Regions from separate parts of the Paenibacillus sp. FSL F4-0087 genome, predicted to be linked through region 2. Evidence: riboswitches for the same ligand, from Rfam matches in the RefSeq annotation. Region 2 holds a riboswitch; the other holds the start of a gene.
The links. A riboswitch is a leader RNA that binds a small molecule or an ion and turns the genes downstream of it on or off. The one in region 2 is predicted to bind cobalamin.
Positions count from the first base shown of each region.

Region 1 (12,325 bases), 2.1 Mb from region 2:
AAACGGGTGGCATCATTGGACTTATTTTGGCCATTCTTTTATTCATTATAGGAGTTACGTTCCTGCTCCCTAGGCCATTAGCCGATTTATCCAAAGGGAGATTAATGAAGGAGATCAGTGAGCGGAATCGTGAATTTGACGAGAAGTATGGTAATCAGAATAATTAACAGTTTTATTACAGAAACAGCCCTGCACAAGCGATTCATCACCGTGCAGGGCTGTTTCATTGTATCTTGAAATAACATGTTTTATATAGATTTGACTTCTTAAAAAGCTTACTCTGCGTTCAGCACAAACTTCTCAATCACTTGCTTCACGCCGTCTTCGTTATTGCTCGCGGTAATGTAATCTGCCAGCTCTTTCAGAGCAGGGATGGCATTCCCCATCGCTACTCCAAGACCAGCAACTTCCAGCATCTCATGGTCATTCCAGGAATCCCCGATGGCAATGCACTCGCTCAATTGGTGACCGAAGTGATCTGCCAGGAAGGTGAGTGCATGGCCTTTCGTTCCTTCGCGGTGCATAATTTCAAGGAAGTATGGCTTGGACTTGGTGATGTGTACTTCTGATCCGAGCAGTTCGCGCAGGGCAACCGCAACCTCATCGAGGTAATCCGGCTCATCGATGATGAGCAGTTTCGGTGTTTTTTGCTCGATCACTTTGATGAAATCTGGTTCAATGTGGTACTGAGTACCATTCAGTTTGGCGTAGTCACGCAGCTTGTCGTTTTCTTCACGGGCATACAGCTTGTCGTCAATGTACGTTTGCAGGTGCAGATTATGCTCCAGGCAGTAGTCGTATAATTTGCGGGAAGCGTCCTGTGGAACGTAGCGCTCGTAGAGTACTTTTTCGTCCAGCAAGTTTTTCACCAAAGCGCCTTGATACGTAATGATTGGCACGTTCAGCTTCGTTTGGCGAGCGAGTGCTTGTGCAGAAGCATAAGCACGTCCAGTTGCCAGTGTTACAACGACACCATGAGCTACCGCCTGTTCCAGGGCAGTCTGTGTTGCAGGCGTTACTTCCTTGTTATCGTTAATCAGAGTATCATCAATGTCAATTGCGATTAATTTGTAGGTCATCTGTGTTTCTCTCCTTTTTTATCTGTATCTATTTAATTGAACTAAATAAACTCACACAAGCACTACGATGACAGAATAACCTTCCAATCACTGTTATCCCCAGATTTTTTGATCCCTCTTATAAGGGGGAAATCCGGTGATAAAGGTGAACGCTTCGCTTTTACAGGTTTTTTCTGTCCTCTCCGTTTCAGTGATCATAGTTAGTTCAAAACATCTATATACATCTAAATTACTTACTCCTCAAGGAAAATGAGGCCAATAAAGTCCTCCAGCTCCAGGTTACCGAAGTAATGTTTTACATCCAGACCCTCAAGTGCAGTACGCACCTCAGATTCCTCGTAACGCTTGCCACGCAGCATATCTTCGATATCTGCTACATCGCCTACGCCGAAGAAATCACCAAAGATTTTGATATCTTCAATCCGTCCATCTTTGATATTCATGCGCAAATCGATGATGCCGACAGGGAATTTACGGGTATGCTTCACATTGCTTTCTGGAGAAAGCCCGTAGTTCCAGTCCCAATTGTTATAACGCTCAGCAGAGATTTCGTTGATCTTGTCCCAGTCTTTCTCTGTGAGTTCATATTGAGGAACATCTTGTGGCTCCATACGGAAAATGTGGCGCAACAGCTCGTCCCGGAATTGTTCTATGGTCAGATTGCTGTCGATAAGATCACGAATATTCGCAACACGACTGCGTACGGATTTGGTGCTCTTGGACTTGAACTTCTCCGGATTAACGTTGAGTGAAGCCTGTACGTGGTCGAGGTTCAGGTTGAACATCAATGTGCCGTGACTGAACATACGGCCACGCGTAGAGAATTGGGCGTTGCCCGAAATTTTCTTCTCTCCGACTTGCAGATCGTTACGTCCCGTCAGTTCGGCATTAACTCCGAGCTCTTGCAGGGCTTCCACCACAGGCTGCGTGAATTTGCGGAAGTTATGGAAGGATTGTCCGTCATCTTTGGTAATAAAGCTGAAATTGAGGTTGCCCAGATCGTGATAAACGGCTCCGCCTCCCGAAAGACGACGTACGACTTGAACACCGTTATCCTGAACATACTCAATGTTGATCTCTTCAATGGTATTCTGGTGTTTTCCGATAATAATGGACGGGCGGTTGATGTAAAACAGCAAATAACTGTCATCCATCGGCAGATGCTTCAGAATGTATTCCTCGATGGCGAGGTTTACAGAAGGATCTGTAATGCCCTGGTTATCAACAAACAGCATGGTCATTCCTCCATTAATGTATGTGAGGGATGTATATCCCTTATGTAGTGATGCTTTACGGAATCGAAATTCCTTCTCTATTGTAAACGAATTGTCGAAAGGACACAAAGAAATTGAAGCCGCAAAGGGCTCGAATAGTCAAATCAGGATTGACCCCTGCCTGCCACGACATCCATAATAAAAAGGACATGCAGAAAGGATGACGGACAGGATGACCGGTTTAATTGAAGTTTTCGGACATGGCGGTGATGTGGAGACGGCCGCGGCACGTTTTGGAGGGAATCCTGCGGATTTCCTCGATTTTAGCGCAAACATTAATCCTCTGGGTCCACCACGGGAAGTGCTAAAGGCTCTGGAGCAAGGAATGCATACGGTACTTCGTTACCCCGATCCGGGTCATCGGGCGTTCAAAATGTTGCTTAGTGACCGACTGGGTTTAACCCCGGATCACATATCTGTGGGTAACGGGGCGGCGGAAAGCATGGCTCTAATCTTACTGGGACTCGCGCCGCGTAGAGTAGGTACTGTAGAGCCCGGCTTTTCGGAGTACAGCACATTATCCAGACAATTTAGAGCAGAAGTCCACCGTGTTCAAGGACGGGAAGAACTGGACTGGCGAGCAGAACCGGAAGATATTGAGAAGCTGATGGAGCGGGTGGACCTGCTGTTCCTTGGACAGCCCAACAACCCCAATGGGGTTCAGTATCCGGTGGACGTTCTACAAAGGCTTGCTCGTAATGCAGAGACAACAGGCACAATATTGGTTGTCGATGAGGCATTTATCGATTTTATTCCTGAATCACAGCGGCAATCGCTTGCATCCAACTTGAAAGAGTATCCGCAAGTGATCATCATTCGTTCCATGACCAAGTTTTATGCGATTCCAGGCCTGCGTCTGGGTTATGCGATGGGGCGTCCCGAACTGATTCGTGCCATGACAGAGAAACAGGTAACCTGGAGTGTGAATGGACTTGCACTGATCGCAGGAGAAGCCTGTCTACGCAGTGGGGAAAATTTTGAACAGGAGACATTGGCACTGGTGTCACACGAGCGAAAGAGATTAACGGAAGGTCTGGAAGCTTTGGGATGTAAGGTAACGCGAGGGGAAGCGAACTTTATACTGGCAGCTCTTCCAGAACCATGGACAGCGACATCCATGCAGGCTGCTCTCGGTGAACGGGGAATACTGATCCGAAGCTGCGCGATGTATCCCGGACTTGGGGAACGACATGTACGTTTTGCGGTTAAGGACGCAGAGGCTAACGGACGTATGCTGGAAACCATGGGAAGCGTAATTACGCCTAATCCGACAACCGGGTTAGAGGCAGGGGGACAAAGCGATGGCACTGCCATTCTATAATTGTTACTCCCATGTACTAAAGGACCAGAACGAATACAGATCTTCTGTGTGGCCTGGATTACATGTCTCCGCACATGAGCGGCATATTAAAGCGTCCAGTCCTTCTGCTGTAACAGCCCTTTCCAGTGCCGTGTATGGAGGGGGCATGATTGAACTGGATCGTATATTCAACATCTATGTGGACAGACATTATCGCTGTGACGATCCACCACGTGATATTGCTGATCTGTTGAGTGAATGGCAGGAGCCACAGGATCAATGTGCCGGTCTTCTGACTGCGGTTCGATTGGAGCACACAGCGATCCAGGAATACGAAAGTGATGATTTCGGATTACTTTGCTGCACTACAGCAGGGGTATCCAATGCTGCACGGGCAGGTTCTGCAAGAACCGTATTTGATGCTGCGGGGAATAAGATGAGCAATGGGACGGTGTCCCAGAAAATTGGGAAGGTTTCGGCTTCAACCTATACTCCCGGTACGATCAATATCATGTTGTGGATGAATGGGCGTATGACTGCTGGAGCGATGGTGAATGCCATTCAGACTGCGGTGGAGGCGAAGGCCGCTGCGTTAGCTGATTTCGGTGTGGCGGATTCAGAGAATGGTCTGACTGCAACCGGAACAACAACGGATGCCATCGTACTCGCGGTAAGTCAGGCTGATGTAAATAAACCGCTCATCAGTTACGCCGGGACGGCTACAGTCATGGGTGCAGCGATTGGCAGGCTGGTGTATGACACAATAACGGAAAGCCTGCAAGCCGCGCAGGAGTGGAAAGAGAGGAATAACAAGCAATGACATCTCTGCTGCATCAATGGGCTTCCTGGCCGATCTGGACGGGAATGGCTGGAGCCTGGATTATTATAGGAGCATACATATTGGATCGCTGCATCGGTGATCCACGCTGGATTCCCCACCCGGTGATTGGCATGGGAAAGGCCATCTCTGCACTGGAGCGGGCGATAAGGTCGCGGGTGGACTCGAACCAGGCTCTCAAAAGAGCTGGCGTTTTATTTCCCCTTTTGATTGCAGGCGGTTCTTTTGCACTGACTTGGGGATTAATCTATGTGCTGGGTCTTATTCATCCCGCTGTTTCGGTTGTGGCAGAAGTGGCGCTAATAGCAACCACCATTGCCTCGAAAGGTTTGAAGGATGCAGGCATGGAAGTTTACCGCCATCTGAGTCAACAGGACTGGCCTGCGGCGAGACGTTCACTGGGTATGATTGTAGGACGTGATACGGCTCATCTGGATGAACCGGAGATTGTACGGGGAACGGTGGAGACTGTGGCGGAGAATATCGTGGATGCTATCGTCTCTCCACTGTTCTATGCCCTGATTGGTGGTGCACCCCTTGCCATGGCCTATCGGGCGGTGAATACACTGGATTCCATGGTAGGTTATAAAAATGAAAAATATCTGCATCTCGGCTGGGCGTCTGCCCGTCTCGATGATTGGGCCAATTGGATTCCCGCGCGGCTTACCGCTTTGCTGTTAATTATAGGAGCCTGGTGCATGAAGATGGATGCCAGAGGGGCTGCACGTATGGTATCCCGGGATGCACGACTGCACCCAAGCCCAAATAGCGGTTTCCCCGAGTCGGCGGTGGCTGGAGCGCTGGGCATAAGACTTGGCGGGCATAACGTATATCACGGCGTGGCTTCATTTCGCGCATATATGGGCGAGCTTACAAGGCGGATGGAAGCAGAAGATATTGTACGAACAACACGGCTTATGTTCTGGTCGGCAGGTTCTTTTGTTTTAGTATGTTGGTTGGTCACCTTAGGGATATGGTCTGCTGGAGGTGCACTGTTATGGAGATAGAAGCTGGACCTAGTGGCATGCAAAGTCGTGAGCTTATTTTGATACGTCACGGGACAACGGCGTGGAATTTGGAAAAAAGATATCTAGGGCATTCCGACATCGGACTGTTGCCCGGAGCAGAGCAGGAGCTATCTTCGCAGCGTGAGCAATTCAGCAATATCACATGCGAAGCCCTGTATTGCAGTGATCTGCTGCGTTGTCAGCAGACACTTACACACATTGCGCCGTCCCAAGCGGGACAGGCCAAGCTTGATCCCCGACTAAGGGAGATTGACTTTGGTCAGTGGGAGGGGTTGACCTACGATCAGCTCAAGGACAATCCGCAGTACCGAGACTGGATCGATGCGCCCCAGGAGGTAACGCCACCGAGTGGCGAGCCTTGGACAGCATTTACTGCGCGGATTGATTCATTTCTGAAAGAGAGTCTGATGTCCTTTTCACCAATACTGCACTCTCGCAGCTTAAATGTGCCAAAGATAGCCGTAATTACACATGGCGGTGTTATTCGTTATATGGTATCACGTCTCATTCCAGATCAAGGATTTTGGGATACGCAGGTGATACCAGGTCAAGCGATCAAGATCCGGCTGGATGGTGATGGGGACAACTGGGTTGGAACCAGATTGACTTTTCCGTAAATCGGGTTGTAAGGATGTACAATATAACCTATAATCACAACAGAAGTGTGACTTAGCAAGTGCATCTTTGGATGGAGGCGCAATGAGCTCTACCGAGGATGCAAGATGCTCACTTGAATGGTTGAACAATATTAGCGACCAAGGGTCCCGCGTGCATGTAGCAATGTTTCATGGGTTCATATGAGGCCATGAACGGCAAACGGGTGAAATAGGGAAGCCGGTGTAAATCCGGCACGGTCCCGCCACTGTAAATCAGGATGAATTCCTGTAAGTCAGGTTACCTGCCCTGGACGTACAAACCGGTGTTCCTTCGAGGAAAGGACAGCGTTTCGGGCAGTTCTCTGTGCATTTACAGCGCCAAGCTGACCATGCATAGATCGCCACATGCGAGACGTCATCCCTGATCCTGACCCAAGGATTGGGGATTTTATTTTTTCGGAACACAAATTCAAGCGGAATTGGGACAGGAGCACTACTCACTAGAATGGATAGAGAAGGGGAGAATGAACACAATGAATTTCAAGACATGGAAAGGCGTAGCGTCACTGCTGAGCGCAGCGATGCTGGCACTGACGTTGGCCGGATGTGGTACAACAACAACGAACGAGGGTACAGGAACCTCGCAACCTGCACAGGAGCAATCCCAGGAACAGGCGCAGACAGATCTCAAAACACAATATCCACTCACGGTTACAGATGCTACGGGTGAATCATTTACCTTTGACAAAGCACCAGCCAAAATCGTATCTGTATCTCCAGCTGAAACGGAATCCCTGTTCGCACTCGGATTGGACGAGCAGATCGTAGGGGTATCCGACTATGACGATTATCCGGAAGCAGCAACAAAGAAACCAAAAATGGGCGGCATAACAAAGCCTAATGAAGAGTCTATCATTGCGGCTGAAGCAGATATCGTATTTACAGGTATCTCGATGAGCGAAGAGTCTGTTAAGAAACTGCGCGATCTGGGCATTACCATTTTCAAAACAGATCCTAAATCAGTGGATGATGTGATGAATAACATTGAAACATTTGGTAAAATCACGGATCATCAGGAAAAAGCACAGGAGATCACCACTCAGATGAAACAAGATGTGGCTGATGTAACTGAAGCTGTGAAGGCAGTTAAACCAGAAGAAAAGAAAAAAGTATATGTTGAGTTCTCCCCAGGCTGGACTGTGGGTAAAGGCGAATTCATGGATGAATTGATCACACTGGCCGGAGGAAACAACGTAGCTTCCGACTTGACTGGCTGGAACCAGATTAATGAAGAGAACATTATTGCTTCCAATCCGGACGTCATTCTGTATGCGAACGATGTTATTGATGAAAATTCCAAAACATTGGATCAAATCATCAAAGCACGCAGCGGATGGGATCAAATCACGGCTGTGAAGAACGATGCAGTCATCGGTCTGGATGCCAACCTGTTGAGCCGTCCGGGACCACGGGTAACCCAAGGTCTGAAAGAAGTAGCCAAAGCGATCTACCCTGATCTGTTCAAATGAGTAAAAAGCTGGCAGTGTACGGAACGGCCGGAATTGTGCTGCTTGTGTTAACCGTGCTCATCTGCACGGGCATCGGTTCGGTTGCCCTGCCTGCCTTGGACATTGCGGGCATCTTGCTTCATCGCATTCCCTGGCTGGGCGACTGGATTGTTCCTGACTGGAATACAGCAGCAGAACAGATTATATGGAAGGTCAGATTCCCACGTGTACTGCTTGCCGTGCTTGTAGGTGCATCGCTGGCGATTGCCGGAACTGGATTCCAGGGGGTTCTTCGTAACCCTCTGGCTGATCCGTTTACCCTGGGCGTATCGTCCGGTGCATCGGTAGGTGCGGCTTTTCTGATTTTTTTCGGATTGCAGTATGCACTGATTGGGATCTGGACTCTGCCACTGGTCGCGTTTCTGACGGGAGTAATCACATTGTGGTTTGTACTGGCCCTCGCTCGTGAGGGACGCAAAATACCGACACACAGCCTGATTCTGGCTGGCGTGGTCATGCAAAGTTTCCTGGGAGCCGTAGTCTCCTTCCTGTCGACCATGTCGAAGCAGACAATTAATGAAATTATATACTGGACGATGGGAAGTCTGGCACTGCGTGGGTGGTCGTATACGGCCATCCTTTTCCCGTATTTTGTACTGGGGCTAATTTTCCTCTGGAGCCGTGCACGTTCGTTGAATGTGCTTGCCTTGGGGGAACGACAGGCTGCTCATATCGGGGTTAAGGTGGATGGATTGAAACTGTCGGTGTTAGCTGTGGGTACGCTGCTTACCGCAGGCGCTGTCTCCGTATCCGGCGTGATTGGCTTCGTCGGCTTGGTCATTCCGCATATTCTTCGGCTCATCGTCGGACCTGATTATCGCTTGCTGGTGCCTTTGTCAGCGATTGGGGGAGCCATCTTCATGGTCTGGGCAGATACGATTGCACGCTCATTGCTGGCTCCAACCGAAATTCCGCTGGGTGTGGTCACGGCTTTTGTTGGAGCGCCATTTTTTGCGTATCTGTTACACCGGAACAAAAAGCTGCGGAAGGGGATGATGCCATGAGTACATTCATGAAAACAGACCTTACCAAGAGTCGGCCGATGATAGAAGTCAAAGAAGCTGGTAAAATGTATGGTAACCATCGGGCTCTGCATGCGGTGGACTGGCAAGTCACAGAGGGTGAATGGTGGGGCGTTGTTGGTCCAAACGGCAGTGGAAAATCGACCCTACTTCAGCTACTTGCCGGAACCGAACTGCCGAACGTAGGCAGCATACAGATTGATGGACGCGACATTTCCTCATACACCCGTAAAGATCTGTCGCGCATGATTGCTGTCTTGCAGCAGGATGGACTGCCGGCCATCTCTTATCCCGTAAGGGATGTTGTCGAGATGGGACGCTACCCTTACCAGAACTGGCTTGGCAAAGAATCGTCGGATGGAGCAGCGGTAGTTGATAAGGTGTTAGAGGAGTTGGGTCTGAGTGACATGGCCGAACGACCTTTGGATGCACTAAGTGGCGGGCAACGGCAGCGGGTTGCGCTTGCCAAAGTCATGGCTCAGGAACCCAGGCTATTATTGCTGGACGAGCCAACCACCTTTCTCGATATCAAATATCAATTGCAATTCATGGAGTTATTATCAGCGTGGCGTCAAAAAAATCATATTACGATTGTGGCGGTGCTGCATGATCTGAATCTGGCCGCGCAATTTTGCGATCATATTCTGGCGCTGCGTGACGGGACTTGTGTAGGCAGTGGCACACCCCATTCGTTGATGACGGAAGAGAACATTCGGGAGATCTTCCGGGTGAGCCCGGCCATGGTGAATCATCCCGACAATGGATTGCCACAGCTTTTGCTAAGACGAGAGAAGAAATGAATGAGGCGGGGGAGACCCCATATTTTGATAAAGGAAGTGCTGGCTGTATGAATAATGAACAGGTGTTGGAACAGTTAATGGGTCGGATCGTGGGTCCACATGAGGCAGTTGCGGCTGAGGCTTCCGCGCATGTGGATGCATTGACGAAGCCTCCCGGCAGTCTGGGCAAGCTTGAACAGCTAGTTATTCGTCTGGCGGGAATCACCGGTGAGGCTCGGCCTTGCTTTGATCGAAGAGCTGTCATCGTTATGGCTGCGGATCATGGGGTGGTTGAAGAAGGGATTAGCGCTTTTCCTGCTGAGGTAACGCCGCAGATGGTCCTGAATTTCCTAGCAGGGGGAGCGGCTGTCAATGTGCTTGCGCGCCACGCTGGAGCTCATGTGATCTGTGTGGATATCGGCGTGAATGCGGATCTGGATCATCCAGAACTGGTCTCCCGCAAAGTCCGCAAAGGAACAGCCAACATGGCGAAGGGTGCTGCAATGACCCGGGGCGAAGCGATTGAGGCCATTCTTGCAGGAGCTGAAGTGGTCTCCACCGAGGTTGCGAAGGGAACGCAGTTGTTTGTGACCGGAGAGATGGGGATCGGGAATACAACTGCTAGCGCTGCGGTGATGTGTGCATTAACCGGAACAGCACCTGCTTCAGCGGTTGGCCGGGGAACAGGCGTAGATGATATCGGTTTGCAGCGCAAAGCCGCAGTAGTCAGCCAGGCCCTCAGCGTGAATGCTCCGAATGCAGAGGATGCACTCGATGTACTGTGCAAAGTGGGCGGACTGGAGATTGCCGGACTGACAGGCGTGATTCTCGCTGCTGCTGCAAACGGATGCCCGGTTGTCGTGGATGGATTTATCTCCACCGCTGCCGCGTTGATTGCGAGTCATCTTGCTCCGCTCAGCGCAGAATACATGATTGCTTCCCACACATCGCATGAAAGTGGACATGCAGCGTTGCTGCGTGAGCTGGGTCTGAAGCCCATGCTGGATCTGGACATGCGACTGGGTGAAGGTACCGGAGGCGTGCTTAGTCTTCATCTGATTGATGCGTCATGCCGCATTTTGAACGAGATGGCGACATTTGCAAGTGCGGGTGTATCTGGTGGCACGAACGAGACTCAACCTACGGAGTCTTCATCAGCTTCTGCTGATTCATCTGTACAAGGAGAGGTATCCTCATGAGTGTACTCGTGACAGGCGGGGCGCGAAGTGGCAAAAGTTCGTTTGCCGAGCGTCTCTGTATGCAGCGATCCTCTGAGGCTTGGTATGTCGCTACGGCTCAAGCTTATGATGACGAGATGCGCGAGCGTATACGCCTGCATCAGAGCCAGCGGGATGAAGCAGGATATCTATGGCATACGGTGGAGGAACCGCTGGCATTGCCTGAGTTAATTACACGAATGGGAGAGTCCCATACAGGTACGTCTGCACCGACCGTTCTGGTAGATTGTCTCACACTGTGGCTCAGCAATGTGCTGTTAGCGCATGAACATGAACCGGTGCAGGTGCTGTACGATCATATGGACGCGCTGGTCGCGGCCATCCAGTCGTACCCGGGTCTGCTCGTGCTTGTCACCAATGAAGTAGGGGACGGTATTGTGCCGGAGTATGCGCTGGGCAGAAGATATCGGGATCTGGCGGGCATTCTCAATCAGCGGATTGCAGCGATTTGCCGCGAAGTGTTTCTGGTGACAGTGGGCATTGCGATTGAGCTGAAAAGCAGGGAGTATCGTTTATGAGTAAAGGCAATCTTGAACAAAAACATGCGGCTGCGGCCGCTTTTCAATTTCTGTCCCGTTTCCCGGTAAAAATGCAGCTTGATTTCGCCCCGCCATTATTGCGGGAGAGTGTAGTATATTACCCGCTGGTTGGTGCGATCATCGGATTATGCGTCTGGCTGGGCGGAGCCCTGATGGGTGCACTGCTTCCATCGTTTCCGGCAGCGGTGTTAACCTTGACGTTATGGGTATGGCTAACCGGAGGCCTTCATCTGGATGGTTGGATGGATACGGCAGATGGGCTGCTTAGTTATCGAACCCGTGAGCGAATGCTGGAGATTATGAAAGACAGCCGCGTCGGGGCCATGGGTGTAATCGCTTGTGTCCTACTGTTGATGATGAAAGCGTCATTGATTGCTGACTTTATCGCACGTGGCAACTGGGCTTATGGAGCTTTGCTTATCCTGCCGATGATCTGGAGCCGTTGGTTCATGGTATATGCCATGGCGGCCTGGCCGAATGCCCGCAAGGACGATGGACTCGCTGTCCTGTTCAAGGGATTGGGGGAACGGAGGGAAGTCCAGCGTGCACGCAGCTCCGCGGTTGGGCTAACCATTCTGGCAGGTGTGATCACATGGGCTGCGGTATGGATCTTCCAGCCGGATACAGCCATGTTCCAGGTGCTGGCGACGGAGAATGGATTGGTGTCGTTACCATGGTGGCTATATCCCGTTGCAGCCATCATTGTGGTGCCACTGGCTGGTTATGTGATTGGCAAATTCGTTGCCGGGCGTATCAGCGAAAGGCTGGGTGGACTTACAGGGGACACATATGGAGCCATGAATGAGCTGCTTGAGGCCGCACTGCTAACGGTACTTAGTCTGTTACAGGGATTCTTTTTGATATAACGCTGAGAGTGGTGGTGAGGGAACGTGGAAGATACTTCTGCACAAACGTCCGAACAAAAGGCAGCAGTATTAATGCTGCAAGGGACGGCATCGGATGTGGGGAAAAGTGTAATTACGACGGCCTTATGCCGAATATTCAAGCAGGATGGCTTCAGGCCGGCTCCGTTCAAATCACAGAACATGGCACTGAATTCTTAC
Region 1 is NZ_JBBODJ010000001.1:1,178,947-1,191,271, reverse strand. Features, by position in the region: gene MHB84_RS05790 (hypothetical protein) at 1-167, shown strand, start outside; gene MHB84_RS05785 (Cof-type HAD-IIB family hydrolase) at 276-1,079, opposite strand; gene MHB84_RS05780 (lipoate--protein ligase) at 1,313-2,314, opposite strand; gene cobD (threonine-phosphate decarboxylase CobD) at 2,514-3,674, shown strand; gene MHB84_RS05770 (adenosylcobinamide amidohydrolase) at 3,655-4,473, shown strand; gene cbiB (adenosylcobinamide-phosphate synthase CbiB) at 4,518-5,498, shown strand; gene MHB84_RS05760 (histidine phosphatase family protein) at 5,489-6,136, shown strand; cobalamin riboswitch at 6,292-6,439, shown strand; gene MHB84_RS05755 (ABC transporter substrate-binding protein) at 6,640-7,644, shown strand; gene MHB84_RS05750 (FecCD family ABC transporter permease) at 7,641-8,687, shown strand; gene MHB84_RS05745 (ABC transporter ATP-binding protein) at 8,684-9,505, shown strand; gene cobT (nicotinate-nucleotide--dimethylbenzimidazole phosphoribosyltransferase) at 9,553-10,683, shown strand; gene cobU (bifunctional adenosylcobinamide kinase/adenosylcobinamide-phosphate guanylyltransferase) at 10,680-11,240, shown strand; gene cobS (adenosylcobinamide-GDP ribazoletransferase) at 11,237-12,127, shown strand; gene MHB84_RS05725 (cobyric acid synthase) at 12,200-12,325, shown strand, end outside.
Region 1: linked by a shared signal. The riboswitch ahead of MHB84_RS05755 (ABC transporter substrate-binding protein) and the one ahead of metE (5-methyltetrahydropteroyltriglutamate--homocysteine S-methyltransferase) in region 2 are both predicted to bind cobalamin.

Region 2 (12,325 bases):
ACGGAACTGGAGACCGAACAGGCCGCCGAATCCCTGATCCATAATCTGAACACCATGAGCAGTCGTGCTGGGGGACAGATTCCGTTCACTTCGCTGAACTACGGACTGTGCACTTCAGCCGAAGGTCGACTCGTGTCTCGGTCTTTGCTGGAAGCGACCATTCGGGGACTGGGTAACGGAGAAACTCCCGTGTTCCCACAACATATTTTCCAGTGCAAGCATGGAATTAACCAATCTGAAGGAGAGCCGAATTATGATTTGTTCCGGCTTGCTGTGACCTGCTCCTCACGGCGCATGTATCCGAACTTTGTCAATGTGGATGCTTCCTTCAACCTGCCCTATTATCAACCGGAAGATCCCGATACGATCATTGCGACGATGGGATGCCGGACACGCACACTGGCTGATCGCTTCGGACGCAATCGTCAGAGCGGCAAAGGGAACCTGTCTTTTAATACCATCAATCTGGTCAAGCTCGGCATTCGATACGGGATCTGCCAGGGAGCAAGAGCCATTGCTGACCGGGCTGGCTTCTATACTGCGCTGGAATCGGTCATGCACAATGCTACGGACGGTCTGCTACACAGGTATCGAATTCAGATGAACCAACCTGCCAAAGCATCGGACTTCATGATGCGGGAAGGAGTATGGGAAGGCGGTGAACAATTGGCTCCGAATGAACCGGTGGCCGATCTGTTGAAACATGGTACGTTATCCCTTGGTTTTATCGGACTTGCCGAATGTATGACCGCTCTATATGGCCGTCACCATGGACAAGACATCCATGTACATCGAGAAGCCTTGAATATCATTCGTACGATGAGAGAATTCTGTGACCGGATGAGTGAGCAGCATAACCTGAATATCACCTTGTTCGCTACGCCCGCTGAGGGCCTATCCGGCAAATTCACCAAGATCGATCGGGAGCGATACGGCAACATCGCAGGGGTCAACGACAGGGAATACTACACCAATTCATTTCACATTCCGGTCTATCATTCGCTTCCTGCCTATCGCAAGATTGAACTGGAAGCTCCCTTCCACTCCCTATGTAATGCCGGAGCGATCTCATATGTCGAACTCGACGGGAATGTAAGGGCCAATACCGCCGCTTTCCAACGAATCGTTCAATACGCGCTGGCCCAGGATATCGGGTATTTCTCCATTAATCACCCGATTGACCGTTGTCCGTCCTGTGGCTATGAGGGCGTTATTGGAGATGTATGTCCCGGATGTGAGGCTCATGAAAACCATGTGCATTTCCAGCGACTGCGCCGGGTTACGGGTTATCTGACCGGTGACTATAAAGTGCGCTTCAATGGCGCGAAGCAGGCCGAAGTGAGAGACCGGGTGAATCATCGGTGAATCTGTATGGTTACATCCCGGAATCAGTGAATGAGGGGCCAGGCCTGCGTGCCGTGTTGTTCATTAGCGGATGCCGCCACGCTTGTCCGGGCTGTTTCAGCCCCGGCTCATGGAGCTTCCGTGCAGGCGAACCATTTACGGAGAAGCGTCAGCAGCAGATTTTGCATGAAGTGACCTCACACCCCTTGCTGGAAGGGGTAACGTTATGCGGAGGTGATCCTTTTTTCTCTGCCACAGAATGCGCCTCCTGGGTTCGGCAGCTTCGGGCTACTCGACCTGATCTGACTGTATGGGCATACACGGGGTTTGTGTATGAGGAACTGATTACAGACCCGTCGCGGGCGGAGTTATCCCGGCTATGCGACGTCATTATCGATGGGCCTTATATTGCAGCTGAGCGTGATGTGTCTCTTCCTTTTCGCGGCAGTCGTAATCAGCGCATCGTTAATGTGGGTGCAACAATGGCAGACCAGACAATCGTTACCATGCAGTTAGATGCATGGTAACGTTTTTTTTATTTAGGGGAACCAAGCACAGCGTGGGCGATGATTTGCTTCATTTTAAGGAGCCAAATCTACCAATAAATCAAGGTTTAATAGAACATTATTTTATTTCCGATCGGATTAATGATATATGTTGCAAGCCCGTTGGTTATCGTCTATGATTGGTAGCAGAAGAGCAAGTATACGACGATTACATCATGATACAATCTATCATCTATGCTTGGTCGCCAATTTCATAGCCGGAGATGTGTACGCACATTTCCGCACACGGAAACAGGTGCCGACCGCGCTACATGCGTGGTCAGGCTTAAAAGGGAAGCACGGTGTAAGTCCGTCGCGGTCCCGCCACTGTATACGGGGAGTCTATGCATATAATCCACTGGTATAACCACCGGGAAGGAATGCATATGGCCATGATCCGCAAGCCAGGAGACCTGCCTGTTTCGACAGCATCGCATGACCTACGGAAGATAGGGAGGTGTTGGAGCAGCCGCTACAACTACTTATAGCAGGTGTTCTTTCCCATTCTATCTTTGTGCACAGTCGTCATTCATGATGCCTGTTTCTCGGGGTATGGAATCGGAAGGAATGCCTTTTTTTGATGCTTTCAAAAGAAGCACACCACAATAGCTTCAACTTGATGGGTTCACTTATTATAAATGAGGAGGAATTTTACATGTCGCAATCACAGCAACAACAGCCACAAGTACTGACAAGCAACCTCGGTTACCCCCGCATCGGTGCGGGACGCGAATGGAAAAAAGCACTGGAGTCCTTCTGGGCTGGCCGAATCGATGAATCTACGCTTCATCAGGAGCTAACCACGCTTCGGTTGCAGGATCTGAAGAAACAGCAGGCACAGCAGCTCGATCTGATTCCTGTGGGCGACTTCTCCTACTATGATCATATTCTTGACGTATCCGCGATGTTTGGCGTCGTTCCTGAGCGCTTTAACCATTCAGGCGGACCCGTATCCGTATCTACTTACTTCGCCATGGCCCGGGGTAATGATCAGGCAACAGCCTGTGAGATGACCAAGTGGCTGAACACGAACTATCACTACATCGTACCTGAGATTCATAATGATACTGCATTTGCATTGCTTGAAAATAAACCCCTTGCCGCCTATCGCGAAGCGAAGCAGGAGCTTGGGCTGGAAGGTAAACCAGTCGTTGTCGGTCCGTACTCGTATGTACGATTCGCCAAAGGCTATGACGCGGAACGCTTCGCAGAAATCGTCACTCGCCTCGTTCCCGTATACGCCCAGCTTCTGTCTGAGCTTCAAGCAGAAGGCGTACAGTGGGTACAGATCGACGAGCCTGCTCTGACGCTGGCCGTCTCTTCCGAAGATGAAGCTTTGCTGCAACAGGTGTATGCTGCCTTGGCAAAAGCTGCACCGGAGTTGAAGCTGCTGCTTCAAACGTATTTCGAATCGGTGGAAGCTTATCCGGTCGTGACAGCTCTGCCTGTTGCCGGAATCGGCCTGGACCTGGTCCACGGCTATGAAGGCAACCTCGCCAGCCTGCGGGAGCATGGCTTCCCGCAGGATAAATGGTTGGGCGCCGGTGTCATCGACGGGCGCAACATCTGGCGCGCCGATCTCGCAGAAACGGCGAAGCTGCTGGAGCAGGTAGCTGAATTCGCAGCCGAAGGCAAGCTGATCATTCAGCCTTCCTGCAGCCTGTTGCATGTACCGGTTACTGCCGCTCAAGAGAGCGCGCTTGATCCGGTACTGCGCAATGCCCTGGCCTTTGCCGACGAGAAGCTGGAGGAAATAGCGACGCTCGGCACGTTGTTGTCCGGCGGTGCAAAGCAGGCGGACCAAGCAGCGGCTTTGGCTGAAGCCAGCCGCCGCGCCCAGGCAAGCACCGAAGCGGTGCGCCTGCTGAGCGAGTCCGAATCACGGACACGCCTGAGTGGCGCGCCTGCAGGGGTGCACGCTGATGAGCAGCTGCTTCGTAACGCGTCATTCCAAGAGCGACGCGAATTGCAGCAGCAAAAATGGTCGCTCCCACTGCTGCCAACAACAACCATTGGCAGCTTCCCGCAAACGGCGGATGTGCGCAAAGCACGTGCACTCTTCCGTAAAGGGGAGTGGAATGCGGAGCAATATGATGCCTATGTTCGTGAACAGATCCAGGAGTGGATTACCATCCAGGAGGAAATTGGTCTGGATGTGCTGGTACACGGTGAGTTCGAACGTACCGATATGGTCGAGTTTTTCGGTGAGAAGCTGACCGGATTTGCCTTCACCAAAAATGGCTGGGTACAATCCTACGGCTCACGCTGCGTGAAGCCACCTGTAATCTATGGAGATGTGCTGTTCAATGAACCGATGACGGTAAAAGAAACAGCCTATGCCCAGACACTGACCAGCAAACCGGTAAAAGGCATGCTCACAGGTCCGGTAACGATCCTGAACTGGTCCTTTGTCCGCTCGGATATACCACGCAGTGAAGTATCCTACCAGATTGCTCGCGCCATTCGGGACGAGGTTGAAGCGCTAGAGCAAGCAGGCATTGAGATGATTCAGGTCGATGAGCCAGCTCTGCGTGAAGGACTTCCTCTCAAACGAAGCAAGTGGGATGAGTACCTGCAATGGGCCGTGGAATCCTTCCGTTTGGCTACTGCAACCGTAAAACCAACAACGCAGGTGCATACCCATATGTGCTACTGCGAGTTCGATGATATTATTGAAGCCATCAGCGACCTGGATGCAGATGTGATCTCGATCGAAACATCCCGCAGCCATGGGGAACTGGTAGGCAGCTTCGAGCAGAATACGTATGACAAAGGCATCGGACTCGGTGTATACGATATCCACAGTCCGCGTGTTCCAGGCAAGGACGAGATGTTGAATATGATTGAGCGTGCACTTCAGGTGCTGCCAGCAGATCTGTTCTGGGTGAACCCTGACTGCGGACTGAAAACACGTGGTAAAGCCGAAGTTGTAGATGCATTGAGCATCATGGTGGACGCTGCTCGTACAGCAAGAGAACGAGTAACCGCTGATTCCTCAATCTAAACGAAGCTTGTGAATGCAAATAAAAGCCTCCGAAATCCTTCGGAGGCTTTTATCATTTACCATCATTCTATTTGTTTATCTTGAAAGGTCTTTTTATCCGACTTAATGAATCTCGAAATGACTGACACGTACTCCTGCGGACAACACAAGGTATACATCCTGTTGACCTGATACGCCTTTCAGGTCTGCCTTAACCGTGGACCACTGCTGTGCCTCACCATGTGCCAGTTCCACGCGTCCTGCCAGTGTACCGTCAGGTGCGCTCAATCGAACTTCCAATACCGCATCTGCCTGTTCTGATGATACACGTGCTTCAAGCGCTGCTGCATTGCTGCCCAGATCTGCATCTTTGAAGGCAATCCAGCCTTGTTCACCAATCACACGGACAGAAGTTCCGCCTTCCTTGCTCTCATCCAGATCTACACCGAAGTATGCATCGTAATTCTCGGCGCGCGTAGCCACACCCAGATTACGTGCAGGAATGGTCTCCCCTTGTACTGTCAGGTCAGCAACAAGCTGAACATCGGCAGAAGATTTGCCCACCATAATGGAGTAGGTGCCGCTTTCGACCACATAACGATCACGGGTTACATCCCAGATCGCCAGTTCCTGAACTGGCAGTGTGAAGCTGACTTTTACTGTAGCTCCAGCTTCAATATGAAGACGACGGAAACCTTTTAACGTTTTGAGTGGACGTTTCACACGGGACTGTCCGGCACGCACATACAACTGTACAACCTCATCACTGGCGATCGTACCTGTATTTGTCACGTCCACATGCACAGTAATGATCTCTTCGACTCCAGCTTGGGCCGGGTTCAGCTCCAAATTACTGTATTTAAACGATGCATACGTTAATCCATGTCCGAATGGATACAGTACATCACCTTCAAAATACTGATACGTACGTCCGGATTGAATGATATCGTAGTCTCTGATATCAGTTAGCTGATCTGCGGATTGTACCCATGTCATATTCAGGCGGCCTGCTGGTGCATAACCGCCATATAATACGTCAGCTATAGCGTTCCCCAACTCTTGTCCTGCATGGGATGTATACAATACAGCCGGAATGTTCTCCTGCACCCAGTTGGACGTGAACGGGTAACTTCCCACGATAACTACAACGGTATTTGGATTCGCTGCATACACGGCTTCAACCAGACGCTGCTGGGATTCAGCCAGGTCCAGACTTGGGCGGTCGATCTCTTCTTTACCATTTACAAGCGGATTGTTGCCGACAAATACAATCGCCGTCTCCGCTTCCTTCGCGGCCGCAACCGCTTCTTCCAATCCATTCACCACAATATCCTTTTTGAACGTTTCCGTAGCACCGAAAGATTTTAACTCTTCGGATACCGCAAACACATCGTTTCCACCATTGGGTGCCGTTACTGTTTTACCGTTCCAAGTCGTCAGCCCCACGCTTCCGTCTTGTTGTGGCAACAGATGGAATACTTCCTTCACAAACCAGCCATATACTTCATCCGCTGATGCCGTAACCGTTTCTTCATCCGTCGTCAGGTATTTCCCATTACTGTTTGCCTTCAGCGTGTAACTGCCAAAGCCCCAGTCACTTAGTGTAAATGTCTCCGCATTTCCCGAAGCAATGATGGATGATTTCTCATCCTCAGCCAATCCGACAGCCTTACCGCTTGCCACTGAAGTCAATGTAATGCGGTCATTGCCATCCTTGAATGCAACCTTGTCGCCGCCTACTTTGCCACTGATCGCTTCAAGCGGGGATACGCTATATGGCATGGTGCCTGCATACCAGTCACGATAGACTGTTCCGCCCAGTTGGCCAATCACAGCCACTTTGCCGGATTTTGTTTTATCCAGCGGCAGCGTGCCTTTATCATTTTTAAGCAGTACCACTTGTTCTCTTGCTGCTCTCAGTGACAGGGCCTTCGCTTTCTCCGTCATCATTGCTTCTTCACCAATCGAAGCATATGGATTGCCCTCAGCCGGATCGAATTCACCCAGACGGAAACGCACACGGAACGTATTGAACAACGCCAGATCGATGTCTTCCATTGTGAGTGTGCCTTGCTCCAGCCCTTCACGCAGTGCCTTTTTCGAAAGATCCGCATCATCGGTAATGCTGTCAATTCCGGCTTTGACGGACTCTACTGTTCCTGGTGTGTGGGAATCATAGTATTTATGATCGTTCTTGATCCCCATAACATCCCCTGCATCACTCACGATGAAGCCATCCATGCCCCATTCGCCCTTCACAATCTCGTTTACAAACGGATGCAGCAATGCTGGTGTACCATTAATTGAGTTGTACGCGGTCATCATTGACTGTGCGCCGCCCTCTTTAAACGGTTTCTCGAATGCCTTCAGATAATATTCACGCATGTTGCGTGGATCAATGCTCGATGAACCACTGCCACGGTCCACTTCATTATTGTTAGCAAGGAAATGCTTCAACGTGGCAACTGCCTTGTAATACTTCGGATGGTCGCCCTGAATTCCCTTAACCAAGGCCGTTGTCAGCTCAGCAGTCAGTTCCGGGTCTTCACCATAAGCCTCTTCGTTCCGACCCCAACGTGGATCACGCTCCATATCAACCGTAGGTGCCCACAGAGTCAGACCGTTTACTGCTGGATTGCGTTTGTAAAATACACGTGCCTCGTCTCCGATCACGGAGCCGATCTCTTTCATCAGATCCGCATCCCATGTGCATGCTAGCCCTACCGGCTGCGGGAAGGAAGTCGCTTCGCCAAGCCAGGCCAGACCATGAGCTGCCTCTGTACCGTGTTTATATGCTGCGATACCCAAGCGTTCCACTGCGGGTTGATATTGCAGCATCGATTCGATTTTCTCATCTTCCGACAGACGGGACACGAGGTCCTTTACACGTGTATCCAGTTCGAGCGTTGTATCCTGGAAAGGATATTTCGTTTGGTTGGTCATTAATATGGAATCTCCTTTGGTAATTCATTGATTTATTTAGAATGATAGCGGATACATAACCGATAAATTAATACGATGTAATTCTTGATGTATCCGACCTCAAAATTCGAAGATTTAACCTTTTAGAATAAGCACTTTATGAGTCATCGTTAACTCTTATTTTCGTTTACTAAAACGGTTTCGGTAAATCTATCATATAGCATGTTTAGTAAAAAAGACAGGGGGGCTTCACAGGAAAATGTGAACTTTCCTCAGGAAAGTATGCGGGCAATCGTTTTATTCTGGCACAGTATGGTAATCATGGATAGGAGTATAGATATGACGTACTTATTGAGCTAGGCGTAGTCCTCAATGAAGAAGAATATTGAAGGAGGAAAATCGAGTGAGTGACCATCAACAATCCCCGTCAGGTTTGCCCTCCATCCCGGAATCGCTGTGGAGAGCAACAAACCCATTCAATGAATATCCGAAACTGACAGAAGATACAACCGCCGATGTAGCCATTATTGGTGCAGGAATTGCAGGCATTACAACAGCCTATTTGCTGGCCCAGAAGGGCATGCGCGTGGTCGTGCTTGAAGCCGGAAAAGTACTGGATGGCACAACAGGCCATACAACGGCCAAGGTATCGGCACAGCATGGCGTGATATTTGATGAATTGCTTCATCATTTTGGAGAAGAACAGGCCCGCATGTATTATGAAGGCAATGCAACGGCTGCCAAGTGGATGCGCGACCTAGTAAAAGAAAAACAGATTGATTGCCAGTGGGCTGAGGAAGATGCCTATGTCTACATTCAATCCGAGGAAAATCTCAAGAAGCTGGAGATTGAGCTGACAGCCTATGGCAAGCTGAATATTCCTGGTCAATGGGTTGATCCCCTTCCCATCCCAGTTCCGTCCAGGGCAGGGATTAAGATGCCGGGACAAGCTCGCTTTGACCCGCTCAGTTATTTGCATTACTTACTGGAATCCGCAGTCAAGCAAGGTGTACGCATCTACGAACATACAACGGTAACCGATGTAGAGGAAGATGCCTCGCTACATGTGCGTACATATGAGAATGGTCCATCCGTAACAGCCGAACATGTCGTTGTTGCCTCCCATTTTCCGGTCTATGACCCCGGATTTTATTTTTCACGGCTGCACGCTGAACGTTCCTATGCTGTCGTTGTAGAACCTCAGAAACCTTTCGCCGGTGGTATGTATATCTCTGACGATGAACCCTATCGATCCCTGCGTACTGTCATTCATAAAGGGAAGGAACACATCCTCTTTGGCGGGGAAAATCACAAAACCGGACAGGGCATCTGCACTGTCGGTCATTATGAAAATTTGGAGCGCTATGCAGCAGAAACATTTGGCATTCGCAACATCCCTTTCCGCTGGTCAGCCCAGGATCTGATCTCCATCGATAAGGTCCCTTACATTGGGCCAATTACAGGACGACATGAACGTGTCTATGTGGCTACCGGCTTTGCCAAATGGGGCATGACCACAGGAACGATGGCTGGTCATATCCTTACGGACCGGATTACCGGACGCGACAACGCTTACGCTGCTGTATTCGATCCTGCAAGATTCAAGGTAGACCCTGGTGTGAAAAACTTCCTTGTAGAGAATGTCAATGTAGCCGCGGAGCTGATCTCTGGCAAAGTCGGCATTATTCACAAGAACACGGGAGAACTCGGCAACGATGAAGGGGCCGTTGTTCGCCATGATGGTAAACGTGCTGGCGCCTACAAGGACCCGACGGGGAAACTCTTTCTGGTGGATACCACCTGCACCCATTTGGGTTGTGAAGTGGAATGGAATGCTGGGGAACGTTCCTGGGATTGCCCATGCCACGGCTCACGCTTCGATTACGCAGGCAAAGTCATTGAAGGCCCTGCTGTTAAAGACCTTAAGATGCTGGAAGCACAAGAATAAACTAAGCTGATACCCCCATCGTTGTATACCTTCATCCCATAGACCCGGATCGGAATCCGTCTTCAGACGGAAGTAACCGATTCGGGTTTTGCGTATGCTGATCTATAGATTAATTAGCGAGAAAACGAAGTTAGTCCAACTCAGCGGGACATCGTGATACGGAACTATTTTAAAATCACTATCTTGCATTAAACAGTACCGGGTGCTATGATGAATTCACGACTACTGAACAATACACACTAGTGATTGGATAGAGCAACAAGGAGGAACCCAAGTGAATGTTAATATTCAATTCAAAAAAGGGGTGCTGGAACTATGCGTCCTCGTGCTGATCAACCGCCAGGATCGTTACGGCTACGAACTGGCTCAGGCTGTATCCCAGCATATTGAAGTGGCGGAAGGTGCGCTGTATCCCCTTTTGCGGAGATTGGTCAATGACGGCTATTGTACGACTTACCTGCAGGAATCCAGTGAAGGCCCACCACGTAAGTACTACAAACTGTCTGATACCGGCCGTGACTATATGAAGACTCTCACGAATGAATGGAATAGTTTTGTGCGCAATGTCGCAAATCTTATAGAGGAAGGTACCCCAAATGAATAGACAACAATTCATGCAGGCAATGGAGATTCATCTAAGACCGATGGACCCGCTGGAACGGGCCGAATTGCTCGCTGATTATGAACAGCATTTTGAGATGGGATTAAGAGAAGGAAGACTAGAAGAAGAGATTGCACGGGAACTGGGGCATCCGATCGAGATTGCCAAAGAAGCGTTAGGTGACCGATATGATGCACACACGCCAGGATCTGATCCGTTTTATGCGCCAACATTCGAAGAAATGCGTTCACAGCAAAAGAAGGGGAATCGGGCTGCACGCAACTTCTTCACGGCCATCGGACTTTTTTTCTTGAACATCATACTCGCGATTCCGCTAGGACTGACTCTGTGGTCGGTATGGCTCACCATTGCCAGTTTGTCGCTGCTGGTAGTAGCCCCGGTCGCTGCTGCTGTGGATTTCTTATATCTCGGCCATTTTGAGTATTCTGAATTGTTCGTTTCGATTGGAGTATTCGGCGTAGGCATTCTATTCGCCATTGCAACAAAATCGGTGTTTAAAGCCTTTAAGTCAATCACTCTTCAGTATATAAGATGGAATCAAAAGACGATGAAAGGGGATGTCTAGTCATGAGCACCAAAAAATGGATTGCTTTAGCCATACTATGTATCGGTATCGGTTTGCTCGGAACCTCCATTTACGGAGTTCAGTTCGGAGACAAGAGAGAACCCTACTCCAAACGTTGGGAATTCAAAAATGATGAGCTGCACAATATCATGATGAATGCCAACTTAAGCGCAGATATTGAATTCATTGTCAGTCCGGATTCCAATGGCTACATTGAAGTCGACGGAAAGTGGGACCCGGCCGTAATTGAAGGTTTTAAACAGGCTTCGATCAAGGGTGGAACCTTTACGTTAAATCAGGAAGAGCGTTTGCGTTTGCAATTTTTCACCCTTTATTGGAATAATCAGCAGCAAACGATCACAGTAGCGTTACCTGAAGGACATCAGCTGGATGAAGTTAACATCGTCTCTTCTTCCAGTGACCTGGATCTGAAGGGTCTGCATGCCAATACCTTGGACCTTAACACTACGTCTGGAAGCATTCACCTTCAGGACATTACCGCACCAACCATTCAACTCGATCTAACTTCAGGAGACATTAAAGCTGCAGCAATTGCAGGAGATATGGAAGTCAAACAAACTTCCGGAAGTTTCACGCTGAATGGCATTGATGGCGATGTGACCCGAAGTGTACAGTCGGGAGATACCAAAATTACGCAATTGAACGGTGCAGCAAATGTTAAGTTCACTTCCGGTAGTGTGAAAATTGAGCAAGAAGTTTCCGGTCCAATTGATGTATCGGGACAGTCAGGAGATATCTCCATACAGGCAGCGCCTGATTTTGACGGCATTTACGATGCACAGGCCACATCCGGTGATGTGAATATACCTGATTCACCCATGGTAAGCCGCGAAGTCATCAAAGCTCGCACTACCTCAGGTAGCATCAAAATCAAACAATCATCATAAATCATGATGAAGCAAATATTCGAACTGTGGGTAATATAGTATAATTAAATGCTAGTCCAATTATAAGGAGGAGTTACCCACATGGAACTTAAAAATAAAACGGCTGTCATCACTGGCGCCGGTAAAGGTATTGGCCGTGCCATTGCTGAAGCACTTGCCAAGGAAGGTGTGCATCTCGGACTGATCGCTCGGACGGCCTCCGATCTGGAGGCTCTCCAGCAATCGCTGAGCCAGGAATATGGTGTAAAAGTAACCAGTGCCATTGCGGATATTTCCGATCGTACTCAGGCTGAAGCAGCCGTAGCTGCGATTGAGATGGAGCTTGGCGCAGTCGACATTCTGATCAACAATGCAGGCATTGCAAGCTTCGGCACACTGTTGGACATGGACCCGGAAGAGTGGGAACGTATCCTGCATGTTAATGTCATGGGTACATATTATGTAACTCGTGCTGTACTGCCAAGTATGATTAAGGAAAGCAGCGGCAG
Region 2 is NZ_JBBODJ010000001.1:3,266,243-3,278,567, reverse strand. Features, by position in the region: gene MHB84_RS15210 (anaerobic ribonucleoside triphosphate reductase) at 1-1,365, shown strand, start outside; gene nrdG (anaerobic ribonucleoside-triphosphate reductase activating protein) at 1,362-1,871, shown strand; cobalamin riboswitch at 2,127-2,324, shown strand; gene metE (5-methyltetrahydropteroyltriglutamate--homocysteine S-methyltransferase) at 2,545-4,893, shown strand; gene MHB84_RS15195 (glycoside hydrolase family 3 C-terminal domain-containing protein) at 4,996-7,815, opposite strand; gene MHB84_RS15190 (FAD-dependent oxidoreductase) at 8,198-9,742, shown strand; gene MHB84_RS15185 (PadR family transcriptional regulator) at 10,017-10,346, shown strand; gene MHB84_RS15180 (HAAS signaling domain-containing protein) at 10,339-10,929, shown strand; gene MHB84_RS15175 (DUF4097 family beta strand repeat-containing protein) at 10,932-11,837, shown strand; gene MHB84_RS15170 (3-ketoacyl-ACP reductase) at 11,919-12,325, shown strand, end outside.